DNA from 3 places in the Streptomyces sp. NPDC058326 genome. Region 1 is predicted to be linked to each of the others. Evidence: riboswitches for the same ligand, from Rfam matches in the RefSeq annotation. Region 1 holds a riboswitch; each other region holds the start of a gene.

Region 1 (3,996 bases):
CGCGGGCCCTTCCGTCGTCCTCGCCGCTGCGGGGATGTTCCAGTGAGGTCTCCTGGCTCCGGCATCGTGATGCCGCGGTCCCCGTCTTCCCGGGGATGCCAGACCTCGTGCCGTCTGAGGAGACACCCGATCGTGGCCCGTCCAGTGCCCGGAGAACTCACTTTCGTCGCCCCCCGCGGAGCCAAGCTGCCGCCGCGGCACCTGGCCGACCTCACGCCCGCCGAGCGGAAGGAGGCCGTCGCCGCGATCGGCGAGAAGCCCTTCCGCGCCAAGCAGCTGTCCACGCACTACTTCGCGCGGTACGCGCACGATCCCGCCGAGTGGACGGACATCCCGGCCGCCTCGCGCGAGAAGCTGGCCGGGGAGCTGCTGCCCGACCTGATGTCAGTGGTGCGGCACATCTCGTGCGACGACGACACCACCCGTAAGACCCTGTGGCGGCTCCACGACGGCACGCTCGTCGAGTCGGTGCTCATGCGCTACCCGGACCGGGTGACCATGTGCATCTCCTCGCAGGCGGGCTGCGGGATGAACTGCCCGTTCTGCGCGACGGGCCAGGCCGGGCTCGACCGGAACCTGTCGACCGCCGAGATCGTGCACCAGATCGTGGACGGCATGCGGTCCCTGCGGGACGGGGAGGTGCCCGGCGGGCCGGCGCGCCTCTCCAACATCGTGTTCATGGGCATGGGCGAGCCGCTCGCGAACTACAAGCGGGTCGTCGGTGCGATCCGGCGCCTCACCGACCCCGAGCCGGACGGTCTCGGCCTCTCCCAGCGCGGGATCACGGTCTCCACGGTGGGCCTGGTGCCGGCGATGCTCCGCTTCGCCGACGAGGGCTTCAAGTGCCGGCTCGCGGTCTCGCTGCACGCCCCGGACGACGAGCTGCGCGACACCCTGGTGCCGGTGAACACGCGCTGGAAGGTGCGAGAGGTCCTCGACGCCGCCTGGGAGTACGCGGAGAAGTCCGGGCGCCGGATCTCCATCGAGTACGCGCTCATCCGGGACATCAACGACCAGGCCTGGCGCGGTGACCTCCTCGGCCGGCTCCTCAAGGGCCGTCGGGTGCACGTCAACCTGATCCCGCTGAACCCGACGCCCGGTTCGAAGTGGACGGCCTCCCGCCCCGAGGACGAGAAGGCCTTCGTCGAGGCCATCGCGCGCCACGGTGTGCCGGTGACCGTCCGGGACACCCGGGGCCAGGAGATCGACGGCGCCTGTGGACAGCTGGCCGCCGCCGAACGCTGACCTTGTACTCTGAGCTCGAACACATCTCCATATTCCGACAGGGGAGCGCCACAGCGCTGAGAGTGCGGTCACCGTAGGACCGCAGACCCTCTGAACCTTGCCCAGGTCATTCTGGGTAGGAAGTTCGGTCGTTAACTCAAGCTGTTGCGCCCTGCCCGCGACCGGTTCCGCCGGTCGCGGGCAGGGCCGCGTCTCTTCCTGGTCATACCCAGGAGGAATCTCAGTGAGCACCAATCCGGTGAGCATCAAGAAGGCCGCCGCCGCCGCGCTCGTCGCGGCGCTGGGCGTCACCACCCTCGCCGCCTGCGGCACGGATGACGTACGCGAGGGCGCCGGCAAGTCCGGCGCGCCCGCGCCGAAGACCGTGACCCTCGTGAGTCACGACTCGTTCAACGCCTCCAAGGAGGTGCTGGCCGAGTTCACGAAGCAGACCGGCTTCACCGTCAAGGTGCTGAAGAGCGGCGACGCCGGCGAGGCCGTCAACAAGGAGATCCTGACCAAGGGCTCCCCGCAGGGCGATGTCTTCTTCGGCGTCGACAACACGCTGCTCTCCCGCGCCCTCGACAACGGGATCTTCGTCCCGTACGAGGCGAAGGGCGTGGACCGCGTCCCGGCGGAGTACCGCCTCGACAAGGAGCACCGGGTCACGCCGGTCGACTCCGGCGACATCTGCGTCAACTACGACAAGAAGTACTTCGCCGACAAGAAGCTGGCGCCGCCGGTGACCTTCGACGACCTGACGGAGCCCGCGTACAGGAACCTGCTCGTCGTCGAGAACCCCGAGCGCTCGTCCCCCGGCCTCGGATTCCTCCTCGGTACGGCCGCGGAGTACGGCGACGACGGCTGGCAGGACTACTGGACGAAGCTCAAGGCCAACGGTGTGAAGACCGTCGACAGCTGGGAGCTCGCCTACAACCAGGAGTTCTCCGGCTCGGCCGGCGGCAGGCAGGCCAAGGGCGACCGGCCGCTCGTCGTGTCGTACGCCTCCAGCCCGCCGGCCGAGGTGCTCTACGGCGAGCCGCAGCCGAAGGTGGCGCCCACCGGCGTCTCCACCGGCACCTGCTTCCGGCAGACCGAGTTCGTGGGCCTGCTGAACGGGGCGAAGAACCCCGAGGGCGGCAAGGCGCTGATCGACTTCCTGATCTCGAAGAAGTTCCAGGAGGACATGCCGCTCCAGATGTTCGTCAACCCGGTGGTGAAGGACGCCGCACTGCCGGAGCTCTTCACGAAGCACGGGGCGGTCGTCGACAAGCCGGGGACGATGGCGCCCGAGAAGATCGCCGAGAAGCGCGAGGCGTGGATCCAGCAGTGGTCGTCGCTCGTTCTGAAGTAATCCCCGACCGCAGGGGAAGCGCGGCGCGGCTCGGCCTGATGGTCGTGCCCGTCGCCTTCTTCGCGCTCTTCTTCGCCTGGCCCGTCCTCTCGATCGTCGAGCGCGGGCTGCGGGTCGAGGGGGCGTGGCGGTTCGGCCGGTTCGGCGAGACGCTGAGCCGGCCGGAGATTCTCGACGTCCTGTGGTTCACGCTCTGGCAGGCACTCGCCTCCACCGGTCTCACCCTGCTGATCGTGCTGCCCGGCGCGTATGTCTTCGCGCGCTTCGACTTTCCCGGCAAGGGACTGCTGCGCGCCGTCGTCACCGTGCCCTTCGTGATGCCGACCGTCATGGTCGGCACGGCCTTCCTGGCGCTCGTCGGGCGCGGCGGGCTCCTCGACGAGCTGTGGGGCGTCCGGCTCGACACCACCATCTGGGCGATCCTGATCGCCCATGTGTTCTTCAACTACGCCGTCGTCGTGCGGACCGTCGGCGGTCTGTGGGCGCAGCTCGACCCGCGCCAGGAGGAGGCCGCCCGGGTCCTCGGCGCGTCCCGCTGGACCGCGTGGCGGACCGTGACCCTGCCGGCGCTCGCCCCGTCCGTCGCAGCGGCCGCCCTCATGGTGTTCCTCTTCACCGCGAGCTCCTTCGCCGTCGTCCAGATCCTCGGCGGATCGACGTACTCGACCCTGGAGACGGAGATCTACCGGCAGACCGTCATCCGCTTCGATCTGACGACGGCCGCCGTCCTCACGACGGTGCAGTTCGTCGCCGTCGGCGTCGTGCTCGCCGTGCACGCCCGGACGGTCCGCCGGCGGGAGACCGCCCTGAAGCTGGTCGCGCCCGAACAGAACGCGCGCCGGCCCCGGGGCGCCGGTCAGTGGGCGCTGTTCGCGGCCGTCCTGCTGTCCGTGGCGCTGCTGATCGTGCTGCCGCTCGGTGTGCTCGTCGAGAGGTCCTTCGCCACCTCCGGCGGATACGGGCTCGACTACTACCGGGCCCTGCGGACCCCGGACCCCTCGGGCACCTTCCTCGTGCCCCTCCTCGACACGATCGGGAACTCGCTCCGGTACGCCGTCGTCGCCACCCTGATCGCCCTCGTCATCGGCGGACTCGCGGCGGCCGCCCTGACCAGGCGCGCCGGGCGGCTCGTACGGGGCTTCGACGCGCTGCTCATGCTGCCGCTCGGGGTGTCCGCCGTGACCGTCGGCTTCGGTTTCCTCATCACCCTCGACGAGCCGCCGTTCGACCTGCGGGCCAGCTGGATCCTGGTGCCGCTCGCGCAGGCCCTGGTCGGCGTGCCCTTCGTCGTACGGACCATGCTGCCGGTGCTCCGCGCGGTGGACGAGCGGCTGCGGGAGGCGGCGGCCGTGCTCGGCGCCTCGCCGTGGCGGGCCTGGCGGGAGGTGGACCTGCCGCTGGTGCGGCGGGCGCTGCTC
Region 2 (3,996 bases), on a different contig from region 1:
GCCGAGCCCGGAGCCGATCGGCGAGCCGAGGGGCATGATCGCCGCGCAGCCCACGTCCTCCAGCTTCCGCGCGAGGACCGGGTCGTCGTTCGTGTAGGGGAGGACGGTGAAGCCGTCGTCCACGAGGGTCTCGGCCGCGGCGAGGAGTTCCTCGCCGTCCGGCAGGAGGGTGCGCTCGTCCGCCACCACCTCCAGTTTGATCCAGTGCGTGCCGAGGGCCTCCCGGGCGAGCCGCGCGGTGAGGACCGCCTCGCCGGCTGTGAAGCAGCCCGCGGTGTTCGGCAGGACCCGGATGCCGAGCCGGTCCAGGACGGAGAGGACCGAGCCCTGGACGGTGGGGTCGAGGCGCCGCATGGCGACCGTCGTCAGTTCCGTACCGCTGGCGATCAGCGAGCGTTCCAGGACGTCGAGGCTGGGCGCCCCGCCGGTGCCCATGACGAGGCGCGAGGAGAACTCCGTACCGCCGAGGGTGAACACGTCGTCGGACATGGCGCTCAGCCTCCCTGGACCGCGGTGAGGATCTCCACCCGGTCGCCTTCGCCGAGCGGCGTCGCCGCCCATTCGCCGCGCGGCACGACCGTCTCGTTGAGGGCGGCGGCCACCCCGGAGCGGGCCGTGGTCAGGGTCGCGACGAGGGCGTCGAGGGTGAGGGGGCCGGAGAGCTCGCGCGCTTCTCCGTTCACGGACACGTTCATACGGGCTGCTCCTGGCGTACGGGAGGGGCGGGGGAGAAACGGCGGGGGGTGAAGGGACGGGCCACGTCGGGGAGGCTGCCCGTGGTGAGCACCTCGGCCATGACGTCGCCGGTGACGGGGGTGAGCAGCACCCCGTTGCGGTAGTGGCCGGTGGCGAGGTGGAGGCCGGGCAGGGCGCTGGGGCCGAGCAGCGGCGCGTTGTCGGGGGAGGCGGGGCGGAGCCCGGCGAGGGTCTCGGTGAGCGGCAGCTCGGTGATCCCGGGGACGAGTTCGTGGGCGTCGCGCAGCAGCTCGTACACCCCGCCCGCCGTCACGGTGGTGTCCCAGCCCAGCTCCTCGCTGGTGGCGCCGACGACGAGTTCGCCGTTCGCGCGGGGCACCAGGTAGACGTGGCTGCCCCGGACGACGGCCCGGACGGTCCGGGAGAGGAAGGGGGCGTACGCGGCCGGTACCCGTAGTCGAAGGACCTGGCCCTTCACGGGGCGTACGGGAGGCAGTACCTCGTCCGGCACGCCCGCGAGCCGTCCGCTGAGGCTTCCGGCGGCGAGGACGACCTGGCCGGCCGTCAGCTCCGTGCCGTCGGCGAGCACGGCACCGCGCGCCCGGTCCCGTACCACCGTCAGGCGCCGCGCGAGGGCGCGGTGGAAGACCACCCCGGCCCGTTCGCAGGCGACGAGCAGCGCGGCGGCCAGCCTGCGCGGGTCGACCTGGTGGTCGCCGTCCACCCGCAGCCCGCCCCGCACGCCCGGGGCGAGCATCGGTTCGAGGCGGCGGCACTCGCGGCCGCTGAGCCACTCGGAGGCGAGCCCGCAGCGGGTCTGGAGGGCGTGGAGTTCGCGCAGGTGGGCCCGGTCGTCGGCGTCGAGGGCGACGGCGAAGGTGCCGCAGGCGCGGTAGCCGACGTCGTGGCCGGTGGATTCCTCGAGTTCCGCGACGAACGCGGGATAGCGCGCGGCGGAGGCGAGGTTGAGCCCGAGCAGGGTCTCCTCGCCGTAGTGGAGTTCGGTGACGGCGGCGAGCATCCCGGCCGCGACCCGCGCGGCGCCGCCGCCGGGGTCCGGGTCGACGACGGCGGTGCGCAGTCCGCGCAGGGCGGCCCGCCAGGCCGTGACCAGGCCGATGATGCCGCCCCCGATCACGAGGACATCGGGGACATCGCCGCCCTCACGGGCATCGGAGACATCGGAAGAACGCATGGGCGTCCAGCCCCTCCCTTCGCCGGCATGACCCGGATCAGGTTCGTACGGTCGGAGGCCGTCCCAGCCTCCCTCTCAGCCCGGTGCGTCCGGGCTCCCGCGAGTGCTTTACGCCCGCCAGACTAACGGCAGGGCCATTCGGCGCCCAGGCCCCTCCCTCTCGCGCCGCCCCCGCCCTCCCCCTCGCGCCGCCCCCACCCTCCCTTCCTGACGGTTCGTCAGGATCGTAAGGTGGGTGGGTGAGCGAGCAGAAGCAGGCCCAGCAGCATGTCGTGATCGTCGGCGCCGGCATGGCGGGCGTCCAGACCGCCGTCGCCCTGCGCGAACAGGGCTTCACCGGCCCCGTGACCCTCATCGGGGCCGAGCCCCACCAGCCCTACGACCGGCCCCCGCTCTCCAAGGCCATCCTCCTCGGCAAGGCCGAGGACTCCGCCTTCGACGTCGACTTCGAGGCCCTCGGCGTCGAGCTCCGCCTCGGCCTCGACGTCATGGGGCTGCGCGCCGCCGACCACGAGATCGACACCGAGGCGGGGCCCCTCGGCTACGACATCCTGGTCCTCGCCACCGGCGCCCAGCCGGTCACCCTGCCCGGCGCCGAGGGCGTCCCCGGCGTCCACCTGCTCCGGACCCTCGACGACGCCGTGCGCCTCGGCCCCGTCCTGGCGAACCGCCACACCGTCGTGGTCGTCGGCGCCGGATGGATCGGCGCCGAGTTCGCCACCGCCGCGTGCGAGGCCGGCTGCGCCGTCACCGTCGTCGAGGCCGCCGACCGCCCCCTCGCGGCCGCCCTGCCCGCCGAGGTCACGACCCCCATGGCCGAGTGGTACGGGGCCAACGGCGCCGAACTCCTCACCCACGCGCGCGTGCACTCCGTCCAGCCGGGCGCGCCCGGCCGGGTCCTCCTCGCCGACGGCCGCGAGCTCCCCGCCGACGCGGTCGTCGTCGGCATCGGCGCCCGCCCGGCCACCGGCTGGCTCACCGGCTCCGGCATCGCCCTCGACCCGAGCGGCGCCGTCACCGCCGACGAGCGGCTGCGCACCTCCCTGCCCGACGTGTACGCCGTCGGCGACTGCGCCTCCTTCCCCTCCGCCCGCTACGGCGAGCGCCTCCTCGTCCACCACTGGGACAACGCGCTCCAGGGCCCCCGTACGGTCGCCGCGGCGATCACCGGGTCCGCCGACACGCCGTACGACCCCGTCCCGTACTTCTGGTCCGAGCAGTTCGGCCGCTTCGTCCAGTACGCCGGTCACCACGCGGACGCCGACGAGCTGCTGTGGCGCGGCGACCCGGCGGAGGAGGCCTGGTCCGTGCTCTGGCTGCGCGCCGGGGTGCCGGTGGCGCTCCTCGCCGTCGGCCGCCCCCGCGACCTCGCCCAGGGGCGCAAGCTGATCGAGACGGCCACCCCCGTCGACCCCGCGCGCGCGTCCGACCCCTCCGTACCCCTGAAGGCGGCGGTCCGGTAGGGCCCGACTACCGGGTGTCGGTCCGGGATGGCAGGCTTGTCCTGTGACCGAGATTGACGTAAAGATCGATGCGCTCGTCCCCGCCTGGCTCTACGTGCCCGACATCGCGGAGATGCTCGATGTCGAGGTGACGCGCGTGCGGCAGCTGATCAAGGAAGGTCAGCTCATCGCCGTGCGCCGTGGAGAGAACAACGCCCTGCAGATTCCCGCCGCCTTCATCCAGGGCGACAAGATCGTCAAGGGCCTCGTCGGGCTCCTGACCGTGCTGCGGGACGACGGCTTCACCGACGAGGAGATGCTGGAGTGGCTCTTCACTCCGGACGAGAGCCTGCCGGGCACGCCCGCGCAGGCGCTCAACGAGAATCGCGGCACGGAGGTGAAGCGCCGCGCCCAGGCGCTCGCCCTCTGAGCCCGCACGAACCGAAGACACCACCAGCGGGTGTCGCGGCGGCCGTCCCCTCACGGGGGCGGCCGCCGCGGCGCCGGCGACACCGACGGGGGGAACCCACCCATGCCCACGCCTCGTGAGCGGCTCGCCGACGCCCGGCTGTACCTGTGCACCGACGCCCGGAAGCGCCAGGGCGACCTGCCCGACTTCCTCGACGCCGTGCTCTCCTCCGGCGTGGACGTCGTCCAGCTCCG
Region 3 (3,996 bases), on a different contig from region 1:
CAGGGTCCGCACGATCTCCTCGGCGACCAGCTCGCTGTTGGCCACCGTCCCCATGCTGCTCTGCGCGATCGAGAAGAGCAGCAGCAGCGGGAGAGCGGCGCCCGCGTAGGCGAGCACCAGGGTGTTCACGACCGAGGCGATGTGGTCACGGCCGATCCGGATGGCGGCCCGGTACAGCGCGCGGGGGCCCATGCCCGGATCGGCCTGGTGCAGTTCCCAGACCGCCGAGGTCTGGGTGACCGTCACGTCGTCGAGCACACCGAGCGAACCGATGATGATCCCGGCGAGGAGCAGGCCGGACATGTCGATGCTCGGGTACAGGCCGTGGATCAGACCGGTGTTGTCGTCGGTGTTGCCGCTCAGCGAGGCCCAGCCGATGAAGAGCGAGCCGAGCAGACCGATCAGCAGCAGCGAGATCAGCGTCCCGAGCACCGCCACCGAGGTGCGGGCCGAGAGGCCATGGCACATGTAGAGCGCGATCAGCATGATCGCGCTCGATCCGACCACCGCCACCACCAGCGGATTCGCCCCCTCCAGGATCGCCGGCAGGATGAAGAACGTGAGCACGAGGAAGCTCGCGACGAGGGCGATGAGCGCCATCACGCCCCGCATCCGGCCGACGAGCACGACGACGAGGGCGAAGATGCCGGCGAGCACCGCCAGCGGCACCTTGCGGTTCACATCGGTCACCGAGTACTGCAGGTCGCGCGGGGCGTCGGGGGCGTACGCCACCACCACGCCCTGCCCCTCGTGCAGTTGGCGCGGCGCGTCCGGCTGCACGATCTCGGTGAACGTACGCCCCTTCTCCGGACCGCTGGTCACCTCGACGGTCGCCTTCGCGCACTGCCCCTGCTGGGCTTCGACCGCCTCGCGTCCCTCCGGGGTGGAGGTGTCCCCGGTCGGCGGGACCTGCGCGGCGTTCACGTCCTTGCAGTCGACGTGCTCGACGGCCACGACCCTGCCCTGCTCGGTCTGCCGGTCGAAGCCGACGCCGGTGCGCTCATGGGCCGGGGCGCCACCGGGCCACAGCACCGCGAGGCCGACCAGGACGGCCGTGGCGAAGGGGATCAGGACCGCGGCGATGACCTTGCGCAGATGCCGGGACACCGGGGCGGCGGGGCCGTGGCTGTGGCTGTGGCCATGCCCCTGGCCGGCCCCGTGGGAGGGACCGTGGTCGTGGCCGTGCGGCTCGGGAGTCTGCTGGGGGGAAGTCACCGACCGATCATCGCAAGAACGACGGGGGCCCACTGTTCAGCACGCCAGGGATGGCGCTAGCGTGGTGGCACCTTTGCACACGCGGGAGCTCGGAGCACCGGGCTGAGAGGGCGCTGATCACCGTACGCACGTACGGGAAGAGGCTGCGCCGACCGCCGAACCTGTTACCGGGTAATGCCGGCGTAGGGAGATCGGTCTCATGACCATTCAGGATGCACGCACGCCTGCCTCCGACCAGGACGGCACCTCCACCGACGGCGAGCGCACGCCGGGCTGGCACAAGGGGTACGTCCAGGGCTCGCGCCCCGACCTCCGGGTGCCGGTCCGTCAGGTGCACCTCACCAACGGCAGGGACGTCACGCTGTACGACACGTCCGGCCCGTACACCGACCCCACCGTCGACACCGACGTACGGCGGGGGCTTCCGCCGCTGCGCGAGAACTGGATCATCGCGCGGGGCGACACCGAGGAGTACGCGGGCCGCCCGGCCCGCCCCGAGGACGACGGCATCAAGCACACCTCGCCGCGCGGCGGCGGGCTGAAGAACCTCGACGCCGTCTTCCCCGGCCGCCCGCGGCTGCCGCGCAGGGGCCGCGACGGCCAGGCGGTGACGCAGCTCGCGTACGCACGCCGGGGCGAGATCACCCCGGAGATGGAGTACGTCGCGATCCGCGAGAACGTCTCCCCCGAGGTCGTACGGGAGGAGATCGCCGCGGGCCGCGCGGTGCTCCCGGCGAACGTCAACCACCCGGAGATCGAGCCGATGATCATCGGCAAGCGGTTCCTGGTGAAGGTCAACGCCAACATCGGCAACTCCGCCGTCACCTCCTCCATCGAGGAGGAGGTGGAGAAGATGACCTGGGCGACCAAGTGGGGCGCCGACACGGTCATGGACCTGTCCACCGGCCGGAACATCCACACCACCCGCGAATGGGTGCTGCGCAACTCCCCCGTGCCGATCGGCACCGTGCCGCTCTACCAGGCCCTGGAGAAGGTCGACGGCAGGGCCGAGGACCTGACCTGGGAGATCTACAAGGACACGGTCATCGAACAGGCCGAGCAGGGCGTGGACTACATGACGGTGCACGCCGGCGTACTCCTGCCGTACGTCCCGCTCACCGCGCGCCGCAAGACCGGCATCGTCTCGCGCGGCGGCTCGATCATGGCCGCCTGGTGTCTCGCGCACCACAAGGAGAACTTCCTCTACACGAACTTCGAGGAGCTCTGCGACATCCTGGCGGCGTACGACGTCACGTACTCGCTCGGCGACGGGCTGCGCCCCGGCTCGATCGCGGACGCCAACGACGAGGCCCAGTTCGCGGAACTGCGCACGCTCGGCGAGCTCAACACGATCGCCAAGCGCCACAACGTGCAGGCGATGATCGAGGGCCCCGGGCACGTCCCGATGCACAAGATCAAGGAGAACATCGACCTCCAGCAGGAGATCTGCGAGGAGGCGCCGTTCTACACGCTCGGCCCGCTGACCACGGATGTCGCGCCCGCGTACGACCACATCACCTCCGGCATCGGCGCGGCGATGATCGCCTGGTGGGGCACGGCGATGCTCTGTTACGTCACGCCCAAGGAGCACCTCGGCCTGCCGAACCGTGACGACGTGAAGACCGGAGTCATCACGTACAAGATCGCGGCCCATGCGGCGGACCTCGCCAAGGGGCACCCGGGCGCGCAGGAGTGGGACGACGCGCTGTCGGACGCGCGGTTCGAGTTCCGCTGGGAGGACCAGTTCAACCTGGCGCTCGACCCGGACACCGCGCGCGAGTTCCACGACGAGACGCTGCCGGCGGAGCCCGCGAAGACCGCGCACTTCTGCTCGATGTGCGGTCCGAAGTTCTGCTCGATGAAGATCTCGCAGGACATCCGTCGTGAGCACGGCGGTACGCAGCAGGAGATCGAGGCCGGCATGGCGGAGAAGTCCGCGGAGTTCGCCGCGAGCGGCAATCGCGTCTACCTGCCGCTGGCGGACTGACCTTCCCCGGCGCGTGAGCCGGCCCGCGGCCCCGGGGGAGTCGCGGGCCGGCGGTGTGTCAGGGAAGGGGCGGTGGCGGCGGGGCGGGTGGGGCGGTGGCCGCGAGGACGTCGCGGAGGAACGGGAGGATGCCGCGCTCGAGGAGGGCGCGGCGCCAGGCCTCGCGGGCGAGGGACAGCTCGTCGTCCGGTGCGGTTCCCGTGCTCACCTCGGCCGGGCGGTTGCGCAGGGCCGTCATGAGGAGCCCGACGGCCGCGCAGAGCAGCCCGGCAGCGGCCAGGACGCCGAAGACCAGGCCGGCCGTCAGCAGCGTCGCGCCGAATACCAGACTCGGGGCGAGGGCCCGGAGCACCGCGCCGACCAGCAGGAATATGACGGCTGCGGCCCCCGCGAGGACCGGCACCATGACGGTGAAGATCGCGACGACACCCGCGCCGGGCCCGGGGCGGTCGGAGGGGGCCGGCGCCCGGCTCCCGAGGGCCGCGCGGTTCTCCTCACGGACCTTCACGAAGTGCTCGTACTCGCTCGCCGCCGCGCTCGTCACCAGCGCCGTCGCGTTCAGCGTCATGGCACGCAGCTGCGCGTGCGTGAGCCGGGTCCCGGCCCCGGAGAGTTCCGGACGTGCGTGGGCGGTGCTCAGTGCGTCGTCGAGGACCCGCTCGTACTCGGCGCGATCCTCGGTCAGCAGGTGCGGAGCCACGTTCATGTGCATCCCCCGATGCTCCGTGGGCCCGGTTCAGCCGTGAGGAACGGTGGGTCGGGCAGAAACGGAGGAGAGCCTGCTACGGATGGAC

Evidence for each region. Region 1 has a riboswitch for thiamine pyrophosphate ahead of ACFVYX_RS27260 (thiamine ABC transporter substrate binding subunit). Riboswitches for the same ligand answer to the same signal wherever they lie in the genome.
Region 2: another riboswitch for thiamine pyrophosphate. It lies ahead of thiO (glycine oxidase ThiO); the one in region 1 lies ahead of ACFVYX_RS27260 (thiamine ABC transporter substrate binding subunit).
Region 3: another riboswitch for thiamine pyrophosphate. It lies ahead of thiC (phosphomethylpyrimidine synthase ThiC); the one in region 1 lies ahead of ACFVYX_RS27260 (thiamine ABC transporter substrate binding subunit).

The regions. Positions count from the first base shown of each region.
Region 1 is NZ_JBHVZO010000017.1:98,383-102,378, reverse strand. It holds gene rlmN (23S rRNA (adenine(2503)-C(2))-methyltransferase RlmN) at 133-1,245, shown strand; TPP riboswitch at 1,275-1,385, shown strand; gene ACFVYX_RS27260 (thiamine ABC transporter substrate binding subunit) at 1,484-2,578, shown strand; gene ACFVYX_RS27255 (ABC transporter permease) at 2,617-3,996, shown strand, end outside.
Region 2 is NZ_JBHVZO010000011.1:177,755-181,750, reverse strand. It holds gene ACFVYX_RS21515 (thiazole synthase) at 1-489, opposite strand, end outside; gene thiS (sulfur carrier protein ThiS) at 495-695, opposite strand; gene thiO (glycine oxidase ThiO) at 692-1,891, opposite strand; TPP riboswitch at 1,889-2,002, opposite strand; gene ACFVYX_RS21500 (NAD(P)/FAD-dependent oxidoreductase) at 2,131-3,354, shown strand; gene ACFVYX_RS21495 (Rv2175c family DNA-binding protein) at 3,398-3,763, shown strand; gene thiE (thiamine phosphate synthase) at 3,866-3,996, shown strand, end outside.
Region 3 is NZ_JBHVZO010000003.1:109,838-113,833, reverse strand. It holds gene ACFVYX_RS06075 (YibE/F family protein) at 1-1,215, opposite strand, end outside; TPP riboswitch at 1,287-1,421, shown strand; gene thiC (phosphomethylpyrimidine synthase ThiC) at 1,415-3,202, shown strand; gene ACFVYX_RS06065 (hypothetical protein) at 3,261-3,914, opposite strand.